Regions from separate parts of the Pseudomonas sp. FSO-7 genome, predicted to be linked through region 2. Evidence: predicted binding sites of a transcription regulator. Region 2 holds the regulator's gene; each other region holds the start of a gene.
What was found. Region 2 encodes FliA, which starts transcription of late flagellar genes. Its sites were predicted from a motif close to CTAAAGTTTNNNNNNNNNNNGCCGNTAA; they were not measured.

Region 1 (6,519 bases), 3.1 Mb from region 2:
TCGGTCAGGATACCGTTCTGGATCTTGCCGTTGGCATCCACGCCATAGCCCTGCAGGCGCGCAGTGCCATCGCTGTTGGTGATGAAGCCTTCCTTGTCGGTCTTGAAAGTACCGGCACGGGTGTAGCTCAGGGAGCCGTCGTTGCTCAGGACAAAGAAGCCCTGGCCCTGGATGCCCATGTCCAGCACGTTGCCGGTGTTGTTCACGTCACCCTGGCCGAACTGCTGGGAAACGTTGGCCAGGCGCACGCCGTTGCCGACGGTCTTGCTGCCCGAACCCAGCTTGGTGGCCGAGTAGACGTCTTCGAATTCCGCACGGGACGATTTGAAACCGGTGGTCGCCACGTTGGCGATGTTGTTGCCGGTCACGTCCAGCTGTTTGTTGGCTGCATAGAGACCGCTAAGGCCGATGTTAAAAGACATGTTGACTCCTTTTGCCGGTTAGTCGGCTCTACATACCAATAGTTTGTACTTTGGACAGGGCAATGCTGCCCAGCCCGGCCAGGTTGAGCATCAGCTCACCGCCCGTCTGGCTGATCGTCACGCTGCTGACCGTGGCCGGCAGGTTGGTGATCAGCGACGTGGCCTTGCCGTCGATGGTGGTCGAGGCCGCGAAGGTGTAAGTGCCCGATTCAACGACCGTGCCCGCGTCGTTCTTGCCATCCCAAATGAAGGCGGAGTTACCGGCGTTCTGGCTGCCCAGGTCAATGGTGCGAACGGTCTTGCCGTCCTTGTCCATGATCTTGACGGCAACGGAGGACACCGATGCCGGTACCACCACCGTGCCGTTGAGGCTCTTGGAGGTATCGACCACCGCCTTGTCACCCGGGGCAATGACCGAGCGGCCCACCAGCGACGAGGCCTGCAAGGCCTGGGACGAGTTGTAGTTGCCGGCGATGCCGCTCACCGTCTCGTTGAGGGTGGTGATGCCTTCCAGGCTGCTGAACTGCGCCAACTGGGCAACGAACTCGCCGTTATCCTGTGGCTCCAGCGGGTTCTGGTTTTTCAGCTGGGTAACGAGCAACTGCAGGAACGCATCCTTGCCCAACTCCTTATTACCGGTGGCAGCGGTGGTCGCCGTGCCCAGGCCATCGCTCTTGGTGTTGGTCTTGACCGAGGAGTTGGCCAGAATCTCGTTGAGACTCAAACCGCTGGTAGTGTTGGTGACGCTCATGTGAATCGCCCCTTATCACTGACCGAGGGTCAGGACCTTCTGCATCATGGCTTTGGCAGTGTTCATCATTTCGACGTTGGTCTGGAACGAACGACTGGCGGAAATCATGTCGGCCATTTCTTCGACGACGTTGACGTTCGGGTAGTAGACATAACCCTTGGCGTCCGCGGCCGGATGGTTTGGCTCGTAGCGGGCCTCGAGGTTGCTCTGGTCTTCGACCACGCCGAGCACCTGCACACCCTGCCCGGCCGCGTCCTGGTCCTGGAACAGCGAGTCGCTGCCGCCGGACTGGCCGCCCTGGAACATGGTGGCGAATACCGGGTGGCGGGCGCGGTAGGTCTGGTCGATGCTCGAAGAAACGGTCTCGGCGTTGGCGATGTTACTGGCGACGGTGTTCAGGCGAGTGGTCTGGGCACTCATGGCACTGCCGGCAATGTTGAATACGCTAGCAATCGACATGGCTTACTCTCCGCGCAGGGCCGATACCAGCCCTTTGAACTTGCTGTTGAGCAGGGTGAAGCTGGCCTGGAAGTTCACGGAGTTTTCCGCGTAGTTGGACTGTTCCAGTTGAGCGTCCACGGTGTTCTGGTCGATCGACGGCTGCATCGGCGTGCGATACATCAGCGACTCGTCGCCATTGCCCAGGCCTTCGGCTTCGATATGACGGCTATTGGTCATGTTCAAGGCGAAGTGGCCGTTCTTGGTCTTCTCGTTCTGCTCGGCGAGCACTTTGGAGAAATCCAGATCCCGGGCCTTGTAGTTCGGGGTGTCGGCGTTGGCGATGTTGTTGGCCAGGACTTCGGCACGCTGGGCGCGGAAGCTCAGGGCCTGTTCGTGGATACCGAGCGCTTTATCGAAGCTGATGCTCATGTCGGAAACCTTTGGGTGACCAGAATGTACGTACGACGGCTAAAGCAAGCGCCGTGCCATTTTAAAAAAGCCCATAAACCGGGGCTTTGCGGACAGCGGCAAGGCGGCAATGCCAGAAAAGCGGCAACGGATTTCCGCCGGATGCCGCTTTTCTGCCGCTTTCTCCCAGGCAATGAGGGTCAAAGGTGGGAGCGAGCTTGCTCGCGATGGCGGTCTGTCAGTTACATCGATTTTGGATGTACCGCCGCTATCGCGAGCAAGCTCGCTCCCACAGGGATAGTGGCGGGGAGGAAATTAGCGGGCATAAAAAACGGGAGCCATTGAGGACCCCCGCTTTTTTGACAACCCTAGCCCATCACTTCGCCTGGTAGATGATCCCCGGGCTGCACTGGACCATCTGGTAATGATCCGGCAAACCGTTCAACGCCTCGGAGGCGCCAAGGAACAGGTAGCCGCCCGGCTTGAGCGTGCCGTGGATGCGCAGCAGGATGTCTTTCTTCACTTCGGCGGAGAAGTAGATCAGCACGTTGCGGCAGAACACGATGTCGAACTTGCCCAGGCTGGCGTAGCTGTCCAGCAGGTTGAACGAGCGGAACTCCACCCGACTCTTGATCGGCGCCTTGACCACCCACTTGCCCGGCCCTTTCGGATCGAAATAGCGTTGCAGGCGGTCCGGCGACAAGCCACGGCCGATGGCCAGGCTGTCGTACTCACCGGTCTTGCAGTTATTGAGCATGGTCCCGGACAAATCGGTGGCGACGATCTGCACGCCGCCCTTCAACTGGCCGAGGTTGGAGCGCTCGAACTCATCGATGGACATCGACAGCGAATAGGGTTCCTGCCCCGACGAACAGGCCGCCGACCAGATCCGCAGGCGCTGGCCCGGGCTGGCCTTGATGGCCGCCGGCAGCACTTTGTTCTTCAGCACCTCGAACGGATAGGTGTCACGAAACCACAGGGTTTCGTTGGTGGTCATGGCGTCCACTACCATCTCGCGCAAGCCGCTGCGCGGTTGAGTCTGGATACGCTGCACCAGCTCGCCCAATGACTTGAGACCCTGTTGCTCCATCAATTTATTGAGACGGCTCGACACCAGATATTGCTTGTTTTCACCAAGCAAGATGCCACAGGCTTTTTCCAGGAAGACCCGGAACTGTTCGAAATCCAAATTACCCGTAGACAAGATACCGCCTCTTTCATCGTGTTGACTTGCCGGGCGCACAACGCGCCCGACCTTTATTCTGCTGCCTTGATCCGATCGACGACCCGGGACGCCAGGTCATCGGGGCGGAATTTCGCCAGGAAATCGTCGGCGCCGACTTTCTTGACCATCGCCTGGTTGAAAACACCGGACAACGAAGTATGCAAGATGATGTGCAGCTTTTGCATACGTGGGTCGCTGCGGATTTCCGAGGTCAGGGTGTATCCATCCATCTCCGGCATCTCGATGTCGGAGATCATCATCAAGAACTCTTCCTCGGGCTTCTTGCCTTCGTCGACCAGCTTGCGCAGGTAATCCAGCGCCTGTCGCCCGTCGTTCAACGCCACCACCTCGACGCCAACCGTTTGCAGGCACCGGGTCACCTGCTTGCGGGCCACCGAAGAATCATCGACGGTCAGCACCCGCAGCGAAATCGCCTTGTGCTGGGTCTCGGCATCCACCACCCCCACGGAGATCGCTTCCGGCGTGGGCGCCACTTCGGCGAGGATTTTCTCCACGTCGATGATTTCCACCAACTGGTTATCGACCCGGGTCACCGCCGTCAGGTAGTGATCGCGGCCGGTGCCCTTGGGCGGTGGATGGATCTCTTCCCAGTTCATGTTGACGATGCGCTCCACCGAGCGCACCAGGAACCCCTGGGTCTTGGTGTTGTACTCGGTGATGATCACGAACGGATTGCTCTGGTCCAGCAACCGGCCGGAACCGGTCGCCATCGCCAGGTCGAGAATCGGGATGGTCGCACCCCGGATATTGGCCACACCGCACACGACGGGGCTGGACTTGGGCATCAGGGTCAGCTTGGGGCATTGCAGCACCTCGCGGACCTTGAATACGTTGATCCCATACATTTGTTGGCCGTCGAGACGGAACAACAACAGCTCCAGGCGATTCTGACCGACCAGCTGAGTGCGCTGGTTTACCGAATCCATTACTCCCGCCATGCCCTGACTCCTACCTAACGCTAATGTGTCCGACGCGCATTCATCACTAAACGGCACGGGGCTTGCTATTGAACCGGCATGAACGCACAAACGACATTTTCTCGACGCCTGACCACTCACTGCCGCCACTGGCTCGGTGCACTGCTGGCTGCCTGCCTGTTCACTTCGGGCGGTCCTGCCCTTGCGGCGGTTCCGGTTACCTTGCCTGATCTCCTTATCGGCGTCACTCAGGGCTTTCTTGAATTCACCGTAGAAGACTACCTGGCAACCAGTCAAACCGAAGGTCGTTACGAAATCGAAGTCAACCAGCTCGACCCCCGCTTGCGCATGTCCATGTGTGACAAGGAATTGACTGCGTCGCTGGAGAGCCCGGCCCGGCCCCTGGGCCGCGTCACGGTGAAGGTTCGTTGCGACAGCGCCGCGCCCTGGACGGTGTTCGTGCCCGCTCAGGTGCGCCTGTTCCGGGACATTGTCACCACCACGCGTCCACTCAAGCGGGCCGGGATCGTCGAGCCCCAGGACGTGATATTGCGCGAGCGGGACATCAGCCAGATCACCCAGGGTTTCCTGACCTCTGTCGATCAGGCCATCGGGCAGAAACTTGTCCGACCAATGGTCGCCGACCAGGTCGTGACGCTGGTGCATCTGGAACAGGCCGAAGTGGTCCGCAAGGGCGACCAGGTGGTCATCACCGCCCGCAGCGGCTCCCTGGCCGTGCGGATGCCTGGCGAGGCCCTGGCCAACGGCGGCATGCGTGAACAGATACGGGTAAAAAACCTTAATTCCCAGCGCGTCATCAAGGCGCAGGTGATGGCCCCAGGCCAAGTGGAAGTGGCGATGTAGTGATCGGGTAGAGGAGGTAGAAAGCTGGCGCTTGATCCCGGTGTTCCCTAGACTGTGCCTTACGCAAAGGCAAGCGCAGACGTGCGCACGTTCATTGAATAAATGAGCCTAAAGTTTTTTTGGGGATGGCCGAAAACATGGCAAGCGTCCAAATACCCAGAGGTTTTTTACCATGGTCATCGATTTCAATCGTTTAAACAGCTCTTCACCGCTGACAGGCACTACGCGTACCAGCGCCACCAAGGAAACTGTCGAAACCGACAAATCCGCGCCGCTGTCCACGCCAGCCGAAAAGGTCAGCAACGGGGAGTCGGTACACCTCAGCAATGAGGCTCAGCAGTTGCAGAAGGTCACTGACAAGCTGCGCGATCAACCTGTCGTCGACAACGCCCGCGTGGCCGAGTTGAAAGCAGCCATCGCCGATGGCAGCTACAAAGTCGACAGCAACCGCGTAGCCAGCAAACTGCTCAACTTCGAAGCCCAGCGCTAGGCCGCCGCCTGCGCGAGGCTTTTGGACGCTAAGACCCAAGGCCAGCCATGCACGACACTCATTTATTGCAACTGATCATCGACGACTTCGTTCCAGCGCAACAATTGCTGGAGCTATTGCAGGCCGAATCCGTGGCCCTGCACGGTCGTGACATGCCTTTGCTGGAAAATATCCTGGCGCAGAAACAGGCACTGATCATCTTGCTCGACCAGCATGGCCGCAAGCGCAGCGAGATCCTCGCCAGCCTCAACCTGCCCGCCAGTCCTGACGGCCTTGAGCAATTGGCCAACCAGTCGACCCTCGGCGATCAATTGCGGTCCCAGAGCAAAGTGCTCAACGACCTGCTCGCCCAATGCCAGGCGACCAACGCCCGCAACGGCCAGTCGATCCTGATGCAGCAGGCCGCCACCGCCAACCAGTTGCGCATTCTCAACGGTGGCGAGATCCCGACGCTGTATGACGCTAGCGGTTCGACGGCCCGAATGGTCAAGCACCGCCCGCTCAGCCAGGCATGAAACGAACCATGCCTTCGCTCTATCAACGCGCGGCACATGCTGGCAAAATGCTGGCCATTCGTAGTCGTATTTTGCCTGGAGATTGACCCACCGTGTTCAATGCCTCAAACGCGGATGATGCTCCGCAGCCCCCCAAGGTCCTCACCACGCCACTGGAAATCTCCGGCAACCTGCGGATGCTGCAAGATAGCCACGACCCGCTGATCATTACCTTCCATGAACGTACCCAGCGCTTCCAGAGCTATCTGGTCAATGTCGATCGCGAGACCAACTCCATCGCCCTGGATGAAATGATTCCTCGGGACGGCGAGCGTTTCCTGCTGGCCGGCGAACCGTTTCGCGTCGAAGGCTTCCATGACGGCGTGCGCATCGCCTGGGACGGCAAGGGTCCATTGACCATCGATGAGTCCAGCGACGGTCGCTGCTATCGCGGCGCCCTGCCCGACGAAGTGGTCTACCACCAAC
Region 2 (6,519 bases):
CAAAAGTTTGCTTCACAGGCACGGGGAATATTGGTGGATCGCTCTCAGTTACTCAGCACCGCGCGCAGCAATGTAGCCGACCTCAGCCGGGGCAATCTGGGTGTGCCGATCTTGCTGCTGGTCATGCTCGCCATGATGATGCTGCCGGTACCGCCGTTCCTGCTGGACGTGTTCTTCACGTTCAACATCGCCCTGTCGATCGTCGTGTTGCTGGTGTGCGTCTACGCCCTGCGGCCGCTGGATTTTGCCGTATTTCCGACCATCCTGCTGGTGGCGACGTTGATGCGCCTGGCGCTGAACGTGGCATCGACCCGGGTGGTCATGCTCCACGGCCAGGACGGGCACGCCGCCGCCGGTAAGGTGATCCAGGCCTTCGGTGAGGTGGTGATCGGCGGTAACTACGTGGTCGGTATCGTGGTTTTCGCCATCTTGATGATCATCAACTTCGTCGTGGTGACCAAGGGCGCCGGGCGGATTTCCGAGGTGAGCGCGCGTTTCACCCTCGATGCGATGCCCGGCAAGCAGATGGCGATCGACGCCGACCTCAACGCCGGCCTCATCGACCAGAGCCAGGCCAAGCTGCGTCGCCTGGAAGTGGCCCAGGAAGCCGAGTTCTACGGTTCCATGGACGGTGCCAGCAAATTCGTGCGCGGTGACGCCATCGCCGGCCTGTTGATTCTGTTCATCAACCTGATCGGCGGCATGGCCGTCGGCATCTTCCAACATGGCATGACCTTCGGCGACGCCGGCAAGGTCTACGCCTTGTTGACCATTGGTGACGGTTTGGTGGCGCAATTGCCATCACTGTTGTTATCCACAGCCGCCGCGATCATGGTGACCCGTGCTTCGGGCTCCGAAGACATGGGTAAGCAGATCGGTCGGCAGATGTTCGCCTCGCCCAAGGCCCTGGCCGTTGCCGCCGGCCTGATGGCGGTGATGGGGCTGGTGCCGGGGATGCCGCACTTTTCCTTCCTGAGCATGGCGGCCATGGCCGCCGGTGGTGCCTACTGGTTCTGGAAGAAGCAGAACGTGCAGAAAGTCCAGGCCCTGCAAGAGGTCAAGCGCCAGCAGGAACTGCTGCCGTCGCCGGCCCGCGCCATGGAAACCAAGGAGCTGGGCTGGGATGACGTGACCCCGATCGACATGATCGGCCTGGAAGTCGGCTATCGCCTGATCCCCTTGGTCGATCGCAATCAGGGGGGACAGTTGCTGGCGCGGATCAAGGGGGTACGCAAGAAGCTCTCCCAGGACCTGGGCTTCCTGATGCCCACGGTGCATATCCGCGACAACCTCGACCTGGCGCCGAGCGCCTATCGCCTGACCTTGATGGGCGTGATCCTGGCCGAAGCCGAGATCTACCCCGACCGCGAGCTGGCGATCAACCCGGGCCAGGTCTACGGCAGCCTCAACGGCATCACCGCCAAGGATCCGGCTTTCGGCCTGGAAGCGGTGTGGATCGAAATCAGCCAGCGGGCCCAGGCCCAGTCCCTCGGTTATACCGTGGTGGACGCCAGTACCGTGGTGGCGACCCACTTGAACCAGATCCTGTACAAGCACTCCAGCGAGCTGATTGGCCACGAAGAAGTCCAGCAACTCCTGCAAGTACTGGCCAAAGGCTCGCCGAAGCTGGCTGAAGAGCTGGTGCCGGGCGTGGTTTCGTTGTCGCAGTTGCTCAAGGTGCTGCAGGCGCTGCTGGCCGAACAAGTGCCCGTGCGCGACATACGCAGTATCGCCGAGGCCATCGCCAACAACGCTTCCAAGAGTCAAGATACCGCCGCCTTGGTGGCTGCGGTTCGGGTCGGCGTGTCCCGTGCAATCGTCCAAAGCATTGTAGGCACTGAGTCTGAGCTGCCTGTGATCACCTTGGAGCCAAGGTTGGAACAGATATTGCTCAATAGTCTGCAGAAGGCAGGACAAGGCTCGGAAGAGGGTGTTCTGCTGGAGCCAAGCATGGCCGAGAAGCTGCAGCGTTCGTTGATCGAAGCAGCCCAGCGGCAAGAGATGCAAGGCCAACCGGTGATCCTGCTGGTGGCCGGTCCGATTCGCGCGATGCTCTCGCGATTCGGGCGCCTCGCGGTCCCGGGGCTGCATGTGCTGGCGTACCAGGAAATACCGGACAACAAGCAAGTGACCATCGTTGCGACAGTAGGGCCCAACGGCTGAGGTAGTGGTTTATGCAAGTGAAGCGTTTTTTCGCCGCCGACATGCGTCAGGCCATGAAACTGGTTCGTGACGAGCTGGGCGCTGAAGCAGCCATCATTGGCAACCGTCGTATCGCCGGCGGTGTCGAGCTGACGGCGGCCCTGGATTACAAACTGTCTGCGCTGGCCCCACGGGTTCCGAACATGGAACTCGAAGATGAGCTGCGCAAGACCCAATCGCGCATCGCCAGCGCCCAGGCCGAACTGAGCCTGCGCAGCAGCGAAGGCGAGGGTGCCGCAGGCACCAATCGTCAATTGTTCGCCGGTCAGCCGCTGACCGCCGGCCTGCCGTTGACCGCTGCCGAGCCGCTGATCGAGCAGGCCAAGGCCGAACCACGTCGTCCGGAGCCGGCACCCGCCGCGCCTGCCCGCGGAGTCGACCCGCGCACCCTGGACTCGATGCGCTTCGAACTCAACAGCCTGCGCGAGCTGATGGAAGTCCAACTCGGCTCCCTGGCCTGGAACCAGTTGCAAGGCAGCCGTCCGGCCCAGGCCAACCTGTGGCGTCGCCTGCAACGCATCGGCTTGTCCGGCCCGTTGTCCCGGGACCTGCTGGCGCTGATCAATGGTATCGAAGAGCCGCGCCAGGCCTGGCGCATGTTGCTGGCGCACCTGGCGCGGATGATCGCCACGCCGGAAGTCGAGCCACTGGAAGAGGGCGGGGTGATTGCCATGGTCGGCCCTGCCGGCATGGGCAAGACCACCACCCTGGCCAAGCTCGCCGCCCGTTATGTGCTCAAGTACGGCGCCCAGAGCATCGCCCTGGTGAGCATGGACAGTTTCCGCATCGGTGCCCAGGAACAACTCAAGACCCTGGGCCGGATCCTCAATGTGTCGGTGACCCATGTGGATCCGGGCCAATCCCTGGCCCAGGCGCTGGAACCGCTGCTGCGCAAACGCGTCGTGCTGATCGATACCGCGGGCCTGCAAGCCAGCGATCCGGCCCTGCGCATGCAGCTCGAAAGCCTGGCCGGACGCGGCATCAAGTCAAAAAATTATCTCGTGTTGGCAACCACCAGCCAGAAACAGGTTCTAACCGCCGCGTACCACAGCTACAAACGCTGCGGGCTGGCCGGCTGCATCCTGACTAAGCTGGACGAAACGGCCAGCCTGGGCGAGGTGTTGAGCCTGGCGATCGGTCATGAACTGCCGGTGGCCTACCTGACCGATGGGCCGCGGATCCCGGATGATTTGCATCTGCCGCGCCGTCATCAACTGGTCAGTCGTGCCGTGAGTGTGCAAATGCAGGAAGAACCCAGCGAAGAAGCCATGGCTGACATGTTCGCTGACATCTACCACAGCCCGACCAAACAGGTCGGCTGAGGTAATCATGAATATTTTTTGTACCTACATCGATGGTCTGCCATGCATTGTTCCTTATGCGAACGCGCAGCCAGTAATGTGGCCTCCGTCTAAGAAGACAAGGTAAAGAACGAACATGGGCAGCATGCATCCCGTACAGGTGATCGCGGTGACCGGCGGCAAAGGTGGCGTCGGGAAGACTAACGTGTCAGTGAACTTGTCCCTGGCTCTGGCAGAGCTTGGCCGACGGGTCATGCTGCTGGACGCCGACCTGGGCCTGGCGAACGTCGACGTGCTGCTGGGGCTTACCCCCAAACGCACCCTGGCGGACGTGATCGAAGGCCGTTGCGAACTGCGCGACGTGCTCTTGCAGGGGCCGGGCGGGATTCGCATCGTGCCCGCTGCCTCCGGCACCCAGAGCATGGTTCACCTGACCCCGGCGCAGCATGCGGGCCTGATCCAGGCCTTCAGCGACATCGGCGACAACCTCGATGTGCTGGTGATTGACACTGCCGCCGGCATCGGCGACTCGGTTGTCAGTTTCGTCCGCGCCGCCCAGGAAGTGCTGCTGGTGGTCTGCGACGAACCGACGTCCATCACCGACGCCTACGCCCTGATCAAACTGCTGAACCGCGACTATGGCATGAACCGCTTCCGCGTCCTGGCCAACATGGCCCAGAGCCCGCAGGAAGGACGCAACCTGTTCGCCAAGTTGACCAAGGTCACCGATCGCTTCCTGGACGTCGCCCTGCAATACGTCGGCGCCGTGCCGTACGACGAAAGCGTACGCAAGGCCGTCCAGAAGCAACGTGCCGTTTATGAAGCTTTTCCACGTTCCAAGTGCGCGCTGGCGTTCAAGGCGATCGCCCAGAAGGTCGATACCTGGCCCCTGCCGGCCAACCCCCGCGGGCATCTGGAATTTTTCGTCGAGCGTCTTGTGCAACAAACAGCAGGGCCCGTGCTATGACAGCCAGCGGTTACAACCATCTCTACAAAAAATCGGCACGGGACGCCCAATACGAACTGATCGAGCGTTACGCGCCATTGGTCAAGCGTATCGCCTACCACTTGCTGGCGCGGTTGCCGGCCAGTGTCCAGGTCGAGGACTTGATCCAGGCCGGCATGATCGGCCTGCTTGAAGTGTCGAACAAATACGACGCCAGCAAAGGCGCCAGTTTCGAGACCTATGCCGGTATTCGCATTCGCGGGGCGATGCTCGATGAAGTCCGCAAGGGCGATTGGGCGCCGCGTTCGGTGCACCGCAATACCCGTATGGTCAGTGACGCGATTCGCGCAATTGAAGCGAAAACCGGGCGTGACGCTAAAGATCACGAAGTTGCGGCCGAACTCCAGTTGAGTCTCGACGATTATTACGGGATTTTGAACGATACCTTGGGCAGCCGCCTGTTCAGTTTCGACGACCTGTTGCAGGACGGCGAACACGAAGGGCTGCACGAGGATAACGCGAGTGCTCACATGGAGCCGTCGCGTGACCTGGAAGATGAGCGTTTCCAGAGCGCGCTGGCGGAGGCGATTGCCAATTTGCCGGAGCGTGAGCGGCTGGTCTTGGCGCTGTACTACGACGAAGAGCTGAACCTCAAGGAAATCGGTGAGGTCCTGGGGGTCAGTGAATCGCGGGTCAGCCAGTTACACAGCCAGTGCGCGGCCCGTTTGCGGGGGCGTTTGGGGGAGTGGCGAGCGCGTTGACAGGCAGTGTGGGGACACTGCGACGAGGCTGGCCTGGCAGGTACTGCGCCAGTCTCCATCCGTTGTGCTCCAGACCGTTGTCGAGTGTTGTGCCGGATTGATTGAAATGGCGCGTCCAGGTGCTGGGCGCGTTTAAGACTGCTTGGAGGTCGAATTGGACAAGAACATGAAAATCCTCATCGTTGATGACTTCTCAACGATGCGGCGGATCATTAAAAACCTGTTGCGTGACCTTGGGTTCACCAACACGGCCGAAGCAGATGACGGGACCACTGCGCTCCCGATGTTGCACAGTGGCAACTTCGATTTTCTGGTTACCGACTGGAACATGCCGGGCATGACCGGTATCGACCTGCTGCGCCAGGTGCGTGCCGACGAAAAACTCAAGCACCTTCCGGTGCTGATGGTCACTGCCGAAGCCAAGCGCGAGCAGATCATCGAAGCGGCCCAGGCCGGTGTAAACGGCTATGTGGTCAAACCCTTCACGGCCCAGGCGTTGAAAGAGAAGATCGAAAAAATCTTCGAACGCATCGGTTAACGGCGCCACGGGGGAGCTATGGACAACGAATCTTCAATGGGCGATTTCGAATCGACCCTGAAAAAACATGCCCGCGAACTGGTCGACAGCCTTGAAAAAGGTCGTTTTGGCGATGCGGTTCAAATGATCCATGAGCTCAACCAGACCCGTGACCGCGGTCTGTATCAGGAAGTGGGCAAGCTCACGCGTGAACTGCACAGCGCGATTGTCAATTTCCAGATCGACCCGCACATGCCGCAGGCCGAGGAAGTCTCCCAGATCACCGACGCCACCGAGCGCCTGGGGTATGTGGTCAAGCTGACCGAAGCCGCGGCCAACCGCACCATGGACCTGGTGGAGAGCGCGACGCCGCTGGTCAACGGCCTGAGCGAAGAGGCTCAGGCCTTGAGCACCGACTGGGGCCGGTTCATGCGTCGCGAAGTCGGTGCTGAAGAGTTTCGGGAGCTGGCCCGTCGGGTCGACGGTTTCCTGGCGCGCAGCAGCACCGAGAACCGCGCCGTGGCAAGCAACCTCAACGACATTCTGCTGGCCCAGGACTATCAAGACCTGACCGGCCAGGTGATCAAGCGTGTGACCCAGTTGGTCACCGAAGTGGAAAGCAACCTGCTCAAACTGGTGTTGATGGCCAGCCAGGTCGACCGCTTTGCAGGCATCGAACACGACCGTGAAGCGATGCTTGCTGAAAAAGATCCACAAAAACATCTCTCTCAGGGTGAAGGTCCGCAAATTCATGCCGATAAAAGAGAAGACGTTATGTCCGGTCAGGACGAT
Region 3 (6,519 bases), 3.2 Mb from region 2:
TCGGCGATTTCCTTGTTGGTCTTGCCCCGCGCCAGTTGCTGCAAGACCATCATCTCCCGCCCCGATAACCGATCGACCATATCGGACTCACTGGCATTACCCAGGCTCGATCGCACCGTATGCAATGCCTGGTTGGGAAAGTAACTGTAGCCGGACAGTACTGCCTTGATTGCACTCAATAACTCAGTCAAGTCCTGTTGCTTGCAGACATACCCGGCTGCCCCTGTCTGCATGCAGCGCATTGAAAAATGTCCAGGCGCCTGGGAAGTCAGTACCAATACCTTCATTGACGAAGGTATGGCCGTCAAACGGGCAATGACCTCCAACCCATCCAGTTTCGGGATACCGATATCGAGAATGACGATATCGGGCATAAGTTCACGAGCAAGTTGTAACGCATCGACGCCGTTGTCGGTTTCGGCAACGACCTCATAACCATGACGCTCCATCAGCAAACGTACAGCAAGACGAATGACGGGATGATCATCCACGATCAGCACTTTATTCATGGGCAAATCCAACTTCGCTGTTCGAATTTTTAGAGCACGCACAATAGCCTAGTCATTTCTACCTTGGCATGCCGCCCCCCCCTGACCGCTCGCACCAAGAGACAGAACCTACAAGCTATACAGAAAATTCCTACAAATCCCGCCGGGAAAAATGTGTCCTGATTTTTTTTACAGAGAAGGACCGCCCCCCCTTAACAAACCGGTACCCCCATGAATAATGCGTTCTTTCACCGCCATGCCTGCCTGCGGACCGGCCACCGGAAAGCACTTCACTCATAAAGAGTAACTGAATTATTTACTGTTAAAACTGCCGCCGCTCACTTCAGCAGCGGAAATTAATATATAAGAAACGTTCAGGCACTCGCGACGAAACTTCGACAACCTTGATTGTTTTAGCGATGCTTTTATTAACCACCGACCTTATTTTCCAACCCACTCACTGAGCATGAATATTCCATGAGTATTAACCATGAACAAACCTTTGAAGACCATCACCAACCCCATGACCCTTATCGCCATATTCGCAACTTTATCCGAAACGTCCGCGGCGATTTCCCTGCCTTTCCTGGATGACCAGGATCGTGAGTATTACCTCTGGTTCCTGATCAGCTTTCCTTTTTATCTATTGCTGCTTTTTTTCATCACCCTGAACTTCAATTATCGTTCCTTGTATTCACCTTCGGATTTTCGCAAGAGCAAACACTTCATAAAGACCATGGATGACGCGACCTCTCGGCGCAGACGAATGCTACGCCGGACGGGCAAGGACCAACGGCGGCGGCCGATAAGCTTTCATCGACCCAGGCATGAATCGCCGGACACCCTTTGCATCCTATGCCGCCAATCCCAACGCCTGATCGAGACCTGTCGATTGGAGCATTTGAAGCACCCCGGCATCGTCGTGTACGTCATCTACCACCACGCAGACCTTGCAGCCCACGGGCAGGATGAATGAGCGGTCAGGAGGCAGCGCCGCAGCAAATAGGGGGTACGCACAAACAGAAGGCAAAAAAAACGGCCTGCTCAAGGCAGGCCGTTTTTTTGATAGCCAGGGTCAGAACAGCTTGCGACCCTTGTTCGCCGCGATGCGCATGCGCAGGGCGTTGAGCTTGATGAAGCCCGCCGCGTCGGCCTGGTTGTAGGCACCGCCGTCTTCTTCGAAGGTCGCGATGTTGGCGTCGAACAGCGACTCGTCGGACTTGCGCCCGGTGACGATCACGTTGCCCTTGTACAGCTTCAGGCGTACCACGCCATTCACGTGAGCCTGGGAGGCATCGATCATTTGCTGCAGCATCAGACGCTCAGGGCTCCACCAGTAGCCGGTGTAGATCAGGCTGGCGTACTTGGGCATCAACTCGTCCTTGAGGTGGGCCACTTCGCGGTCCAGGGTGATCGATTCGATCGCCCGGTGGGCGCGCAGCATGATGGTGCCGCCCGGGGTTTCGTAGCAGCCGCGGGACTTCATGCCGACATAGCGGTTCTCGACGATGTCCAGACGACCGATGCCGTGTTCGCCGCCGATGCGGTTCAGGGTCGCCAGCACGGTGGCCGGGCTCATTTCCACGCCGTCCAGCGCGACGATATCGCCATTGCGATAGGTCAGCTCCAGGTATTGCGGGGTGTCTGGGGCCTTCTCCGGGGAGACGGTCCAGCGCCACATGTCTTCTTCGTGCTCGGTCCAGGTGTCTTCCAGCACGCCGCCTTCATAGGAGATGTGCAGCAGGTTGGCGTCCATCGAGTACGGGGACTTCTTCTTGCCGTGGCGCTCGATCGGGATCGCGTGCTTCTCGGCGTAGTCCATCAGTTTTTCACGGGACAGCAAGTCCCACTCACGCCACGGGGCAATGACTTTCACGCCCGGCTTGAGGGCATAGGCGCCCAGCTCGAAACGCACCTGGTCGTTGCCTTTGCCAGTGGCGCCGTGGGAAATGGCGTCAGCGCCGGTTTCGTTGGCGATTTCGATCAGGCGCTTGGCGATCAACGGACGGGCGATGGACGTACCCAGCAGGTACTCGCCTTCGTAAACGGTGTTGGCGCGGAACATCGGGAACACGAAGTCGCGGACGAACTCTTCGCGCAGGTCATCGATGTAGATCTCTTTGACGCCCATGGCCTGGGCCTTGGCGCGTGCAGGTTCGACTTCTTCGCCCTGCCCCAGGTCAGCGGTGAAGGTCACCACTTCGCAGTTATAAGTGTCCTGCAGCCACTTGAGGATCACCGAAGTGTCCAGGCCGCCGGAATACGCCAGAACGACCTTGTTTACGTCCGCCATGCCATCACTCCACGGGTTGTACGGAAAGCCGGGAAGTCTAACGTCCAGCGCGGATAATTTACAGGGGCGCGACAGCTTATGACGACGAAGCGACAGATTATGTCGAGTGCGCGACGGTCAACCCGGTTCAGGACGTCCGCGCAGCGGTGGAAGCGGGCGTCGGGATCGGTGCCTTGGCGGGAGCGGCGACCGGCGCCGGGACCTTGGCTGGAGCCGCAGCGGGCGCTGGCTGCGGTGCTGGTGCCGGTGCTTCAACCGGCGCGCCACGCTCCAGGCGCACGACCACGCGACGGTTCTTGGCCCGGTTGGCGGCGTTGGTATTGGACACCAGGGGATAACGCTCGCCATGGAACCGCAGTGTGATCTGTGACTCCTGAAAACCATTGGCCTTGAAGAAGTCCTGGACCGCCAGGGCCCGGCGACGCGACAGTTCACGGTTGGTCAGGCGGTTGCCGCTATTGTCAGAGTGACCGTCGAGCTCGACACGATTGACGCTCGGGTCGGCCTTGATGAAGTCGAGCATCACCTGCAACTGGGCCTTGGCCTGAGCATCGAGCTCGACCCCTTCGCCGGGAAAACCGATTTGAGTTTGCTTAATCTGCTCGAAATTCTTCGGTAACAGTTTCGCCACGCAGCCTTGGTAGTCACTGAAGGCCTTATTGAAGCGCACCGGCAACAATCGGACTTCCGAAACCCGCCCATCCTCGGTGTTGCGCCGCACCACAGGGCTGCGACCCTCCATCAGCCCACTGATCAAGCGACCGGCCTGGACCTGGGAGCTGTTGAACAACACGTCGCCACTGCCGATCCTGACCGACCCCAGGTTGATATCGCCGCGCCCCGGTTGCCACGGTGCGGCGGCCGCCAGCAGGGTGGCCGAACCGCCACCCAGCATCGGGTTATAGCTCTTGAGGCGGAACGTGGCCTGTTCGCCCGCCCGGCGCACGAATTCGCCGCTGCCGAAATCGGTGATCGGCTGGCTCAGTCGGCACTCGAACTTGTCGCCTTCGACCGTCCACTCAATGCTCTCCAGACGGGTCTGGAAAGTGAGCGCCATGGCGGGAAGGCTGGCAAACACACTGAGCAAGGCTAGATAACGCTGGCGCACGGGAGGCTCCACTGACTTTTATACAAAGATCGACGCCTGCTTGAGGGCACGACGCCTGTCCGGGGCACTGCACGGATTCGTGGCACACCTGTAGGAGCTATCGGTAAGTTGTGGCAGAACTTGATAGCGGGTGCCTGAATCGGTCTTTTCCGGTAGCATTCCCCAGAGTTTGACCCGCCTGGAAGCCCCCCAATGTCCGACCGCCTGACCCTGCTGCGTCCCGACGACTGGCATATTCATCTTCGCGATGGTGCTGTGTTGACCCATACCGTCGCCGATGTCGCGCGCACCTTCGGGCGCGCAATCATCATGCCTAACCTGGTTCCACCCGTGCGCAACGCCGCCGAGGCCGATGGCTATCGCCAGCGTATCCTCGCCGCGCGCCCGGCTGGCAGCCGCTTCGAACCGCTGATGGTGCTTTACCTCACCGACCGCACCCAGCCCGAAGAGATTCGCGACGCCAAGGCCAGCGGTTTTGTCCATGCCGCCAAGCTGTACCCCGCCGGCGCGACCACCAACTCCGATTCCGGTGTCACCAGCATCGACAAGATCTTCCCGGCGCTGGAGGCCATGGCCGAAGTCGGCATGCCGTTGTTGATCCATGGTGAAGTCACCCGGGGCGACGTCGACGTGTTCGACCGCGAGAAGATCTTCATCGACGAGCACATGCGCCGCGTCGTGGAGCGTTTCCCGACCCTCAAGGTGGTGTTCGAACACATCACCACCGGCGATGCCGTGCAGTTCGTCAACGAGGCCCCGGCCAACGTCGGCGCGACCATCACCGCCCATCACCTGCTGTACAACCGCAACCACATGCTGGTGGGCGGGATCCGGCCGCACTTCTATTGCCTGCCGATCCTCAAGCGCAATACCCACCAGGAAGCCCTGCTGGACGCCGCCACCAGCGGCAGCGCCAAGTTTTTCCTCGGCACCGACTCGGCGCCCCACGCCCAGCACGCCAAGGAAGCGGCCTGCGGTTGCGCCGGTTGCTACACCGCCTATGCCGCCATCGAGATGTACGCCGAGGCGTTCGAACAGCGCAATGCGCTGGAAAAACTCGAAGGTTTCGCCAGCCAGCATGGTCCGCGCTTCTATGGCCTGCCGGTAAACACCGATCGTATTACCCTGGTCCGTGACGAATGGACCGCCCCCGTCAGCCTGCCCTTCGGCGAGCAGACCGTCATCCCGCTGCGCGCCGGTGAAAAACTGCGCTGGCGCCTGCTGGAGGAAAACGCGTGAGTGAAGATCATTTCGACGACGAACTGGACGGCAACGGTGGCTCGGGCGGCGCCCGTCATCCCATGGCCGCGCGGTTCCGTGGCTACCTGCCGGTCGTCGTCGATGTAGAAACCGGTGGTTTCAATTCCGCCACCGACGCCTTGCTGGAAATCGCCGCGACCACCATCGGCATGGACGAAAAAGGCTTTGTGTTCCCTGACCACACCTATTTCTTCCGTGTCGAACCGTTCGAAGGCGCCAACGTCGAAGCCGCGGCCCTGGAGTTCACCGGGATCAAGCTCGATCACCCGTTGCGCATGGCGGTCAGCGAAGAAACGGCCCTGACCGATATCTTCCGTGGCGTGCGCAAGGCGCTCAAGGCCAACGGTTGCAAGCGGGCGATCCTGGTCGGTCACAACAGCAGCTTCGACCTGGGCTTCCTCAACGCCGCCGTCGCGCGCCTGGACATGAAGCGCAACCCGTTCCATCCGTTCTCCAGCTTCGACACCGCGACCCTGGCGGGCCTGGCGTATGGCCAGACCGTCCTGGCCAAGGCCTGCCAGGCGGCCGACATCGATTTCGATGGCCGTGAAGCCCACTCGGCCCGCTACGACACCGAGAAGACCGCCGAGCTGTTCTGCGGCATCGTCAACCGGTGGAAAGAGATGGGTGGCTGGCAGGATTTCGACGACTGACATCGGCGCCAGATCCAACCCTTGTGGCTCTTGTGGCTCTTGTGGCTCTTGTGGCGAGGGAGCTTGCTCCCGCTGGGCTGCGAAGCGGCCCCTTTTTTTTGCGATTGCTGCGCAATCGAGCGGGAGCAAGCTCCCTCGCCACAGGGTCGCAGATTAGCCAGTGATCTGGCTTGAAACACCCATAAAAAAACCGGCCATCGAGGGCCGGTTTTTTTATGCCGTGTGCGCTTACAGCTTGTCGCTGTGCTCGCCCAGATAAGCGGCAACGCCTTCAGGCGAAGCGGTCATGCCCTTGTCGCCTTTTTTCCAGTTGGCCGGGCAGACTTCGCCGTGCTCTTCGTGGAATTGCAGCGCGTCAACCAGACGGATCAGCTCTTCCATGTTACGGCCCAGCGGCAGGTCGTTGATAATCTGCGAACGGACAACGCCCTTGTCGTCGATCAGGAACGCGCCACGGAAGGCCACGCCGCCTTCGGACTCAACGTCGTAGGCCTTGGCGATTTCGTGCTTCATGTCGGCAGCCATGGTGTATTTCACCTGACCGATACCGCCATTGTTGATCGGGGTGTTGCGCCAGGCGTTGTGAGTGAAGTGCGAGTCGATCGAAACGGCGACCACTTCAACGTTGCGCGCCTTGAAGTCGTCCATGCGGTGATCCAGTGCGATCAGCTCGGACGGGCAGACGAAGGTGAAGTCCAGCGGATAGAAGAACACCAG

Region 1: flgM (flagellar biosynthesis anti-sigma factor FlgM) is a predicted target of FliA. The motif match lies at 5,158-5,185, and genes of this name have one in related genera.
Region 3: AC515T_RS22355 (flagellar protein MotY) is a predicted target of FliA. The motif match lies at 3,987-4,014, and genes of this name have one in related genera.

What each region holds. Positions count from the first base shown of each region.
Region 1 is NZ_CM184193.1:4,981,900-4,988,418, forward strand. Features, by position in the region: gene flgE (flagellar hook protein FlgE) at 1-422, opposite strand, end outside; gene flgD (flagellar hook assembly protein FlgD) at 451-1,173, opposite strand; gene flgC (flagellar basal body rod protein FlgC) at 1,189-1,632, opposite strand; gene flgB (flagellar basal body rod protein FlgB) at 1,636-2,043, opposite strand; gene cheR (protein-glutamate O-methyltransferase CheR) at 2,399-3,226, opposite strand; gene AC515T_RS21755 (chemotaxis protein CheV) at 3,280-4,206, opposite strand; gene flgA (flagellar basal body P-ring formation chaperone FlgA) at 4,285-5,049, shown strand; gene flgM (flagellar biosynthesis anti-sigma factor FlgM) at 5,222-5,539, shown strand; gene AC515T_RS21770 (flagella synthesis protein FlgN) at 5,587-6,054, shown strand; gene AC515T_RS21775 (flagellar brake protein) at 6,147-6,519, shown strand, end outside.
Region 2 is NZ_CM184193.1:1,854,985-1,861,503, forward strand. Features, by position in the region: gene flhA (flagellar biosynthesis protein FlhA) at 34-2,163, shown strand; gene flhF (flagellar biosynthesis GTPase FlhF) at 2,175-3,524, shown strand; gene fleN (flagellar synthesis regulator FleN) at 3,640-4,470, shown strand; gene fliA (RNA polymerase sigma factor FliA) at 4,467-5,210, shown strand; gene AC515T_RS08190 (chemotaxis response regulator CheY) at 5,377-5,748, shown strand; gene AC515T_RS08195 (protein phosphatase CheZ) at 5,767-6,519, shown strand, end outside.
Region 3 is NZ_CM184193.1:5,101,650-5,108,168, forward strand. Features, by position in the region: gene AC515T_RS22340 (response regulator transcription factor) at 1-509, opposite strand, end outside; partial or broken gene AC515T_RS22345 (hypothetical protein) at 979-1,236, shown strand; gene AC515T_RS22350 (argininosuccinate synthase) at 1,564-2,781, opposite strand; gene AC515T_RS22355 (flagellar protein MotY) at 2,909-3,889, opposite strand; gene pyrC (dihydroorotase) at 4,082-5,128, shown strand; gene rnt (ribonuclease T) at 5,125-5,802, shown strand; gene AC515T_RS22370 (peroxiredoxin) at 6,031-6,519, opposite strand, start outside.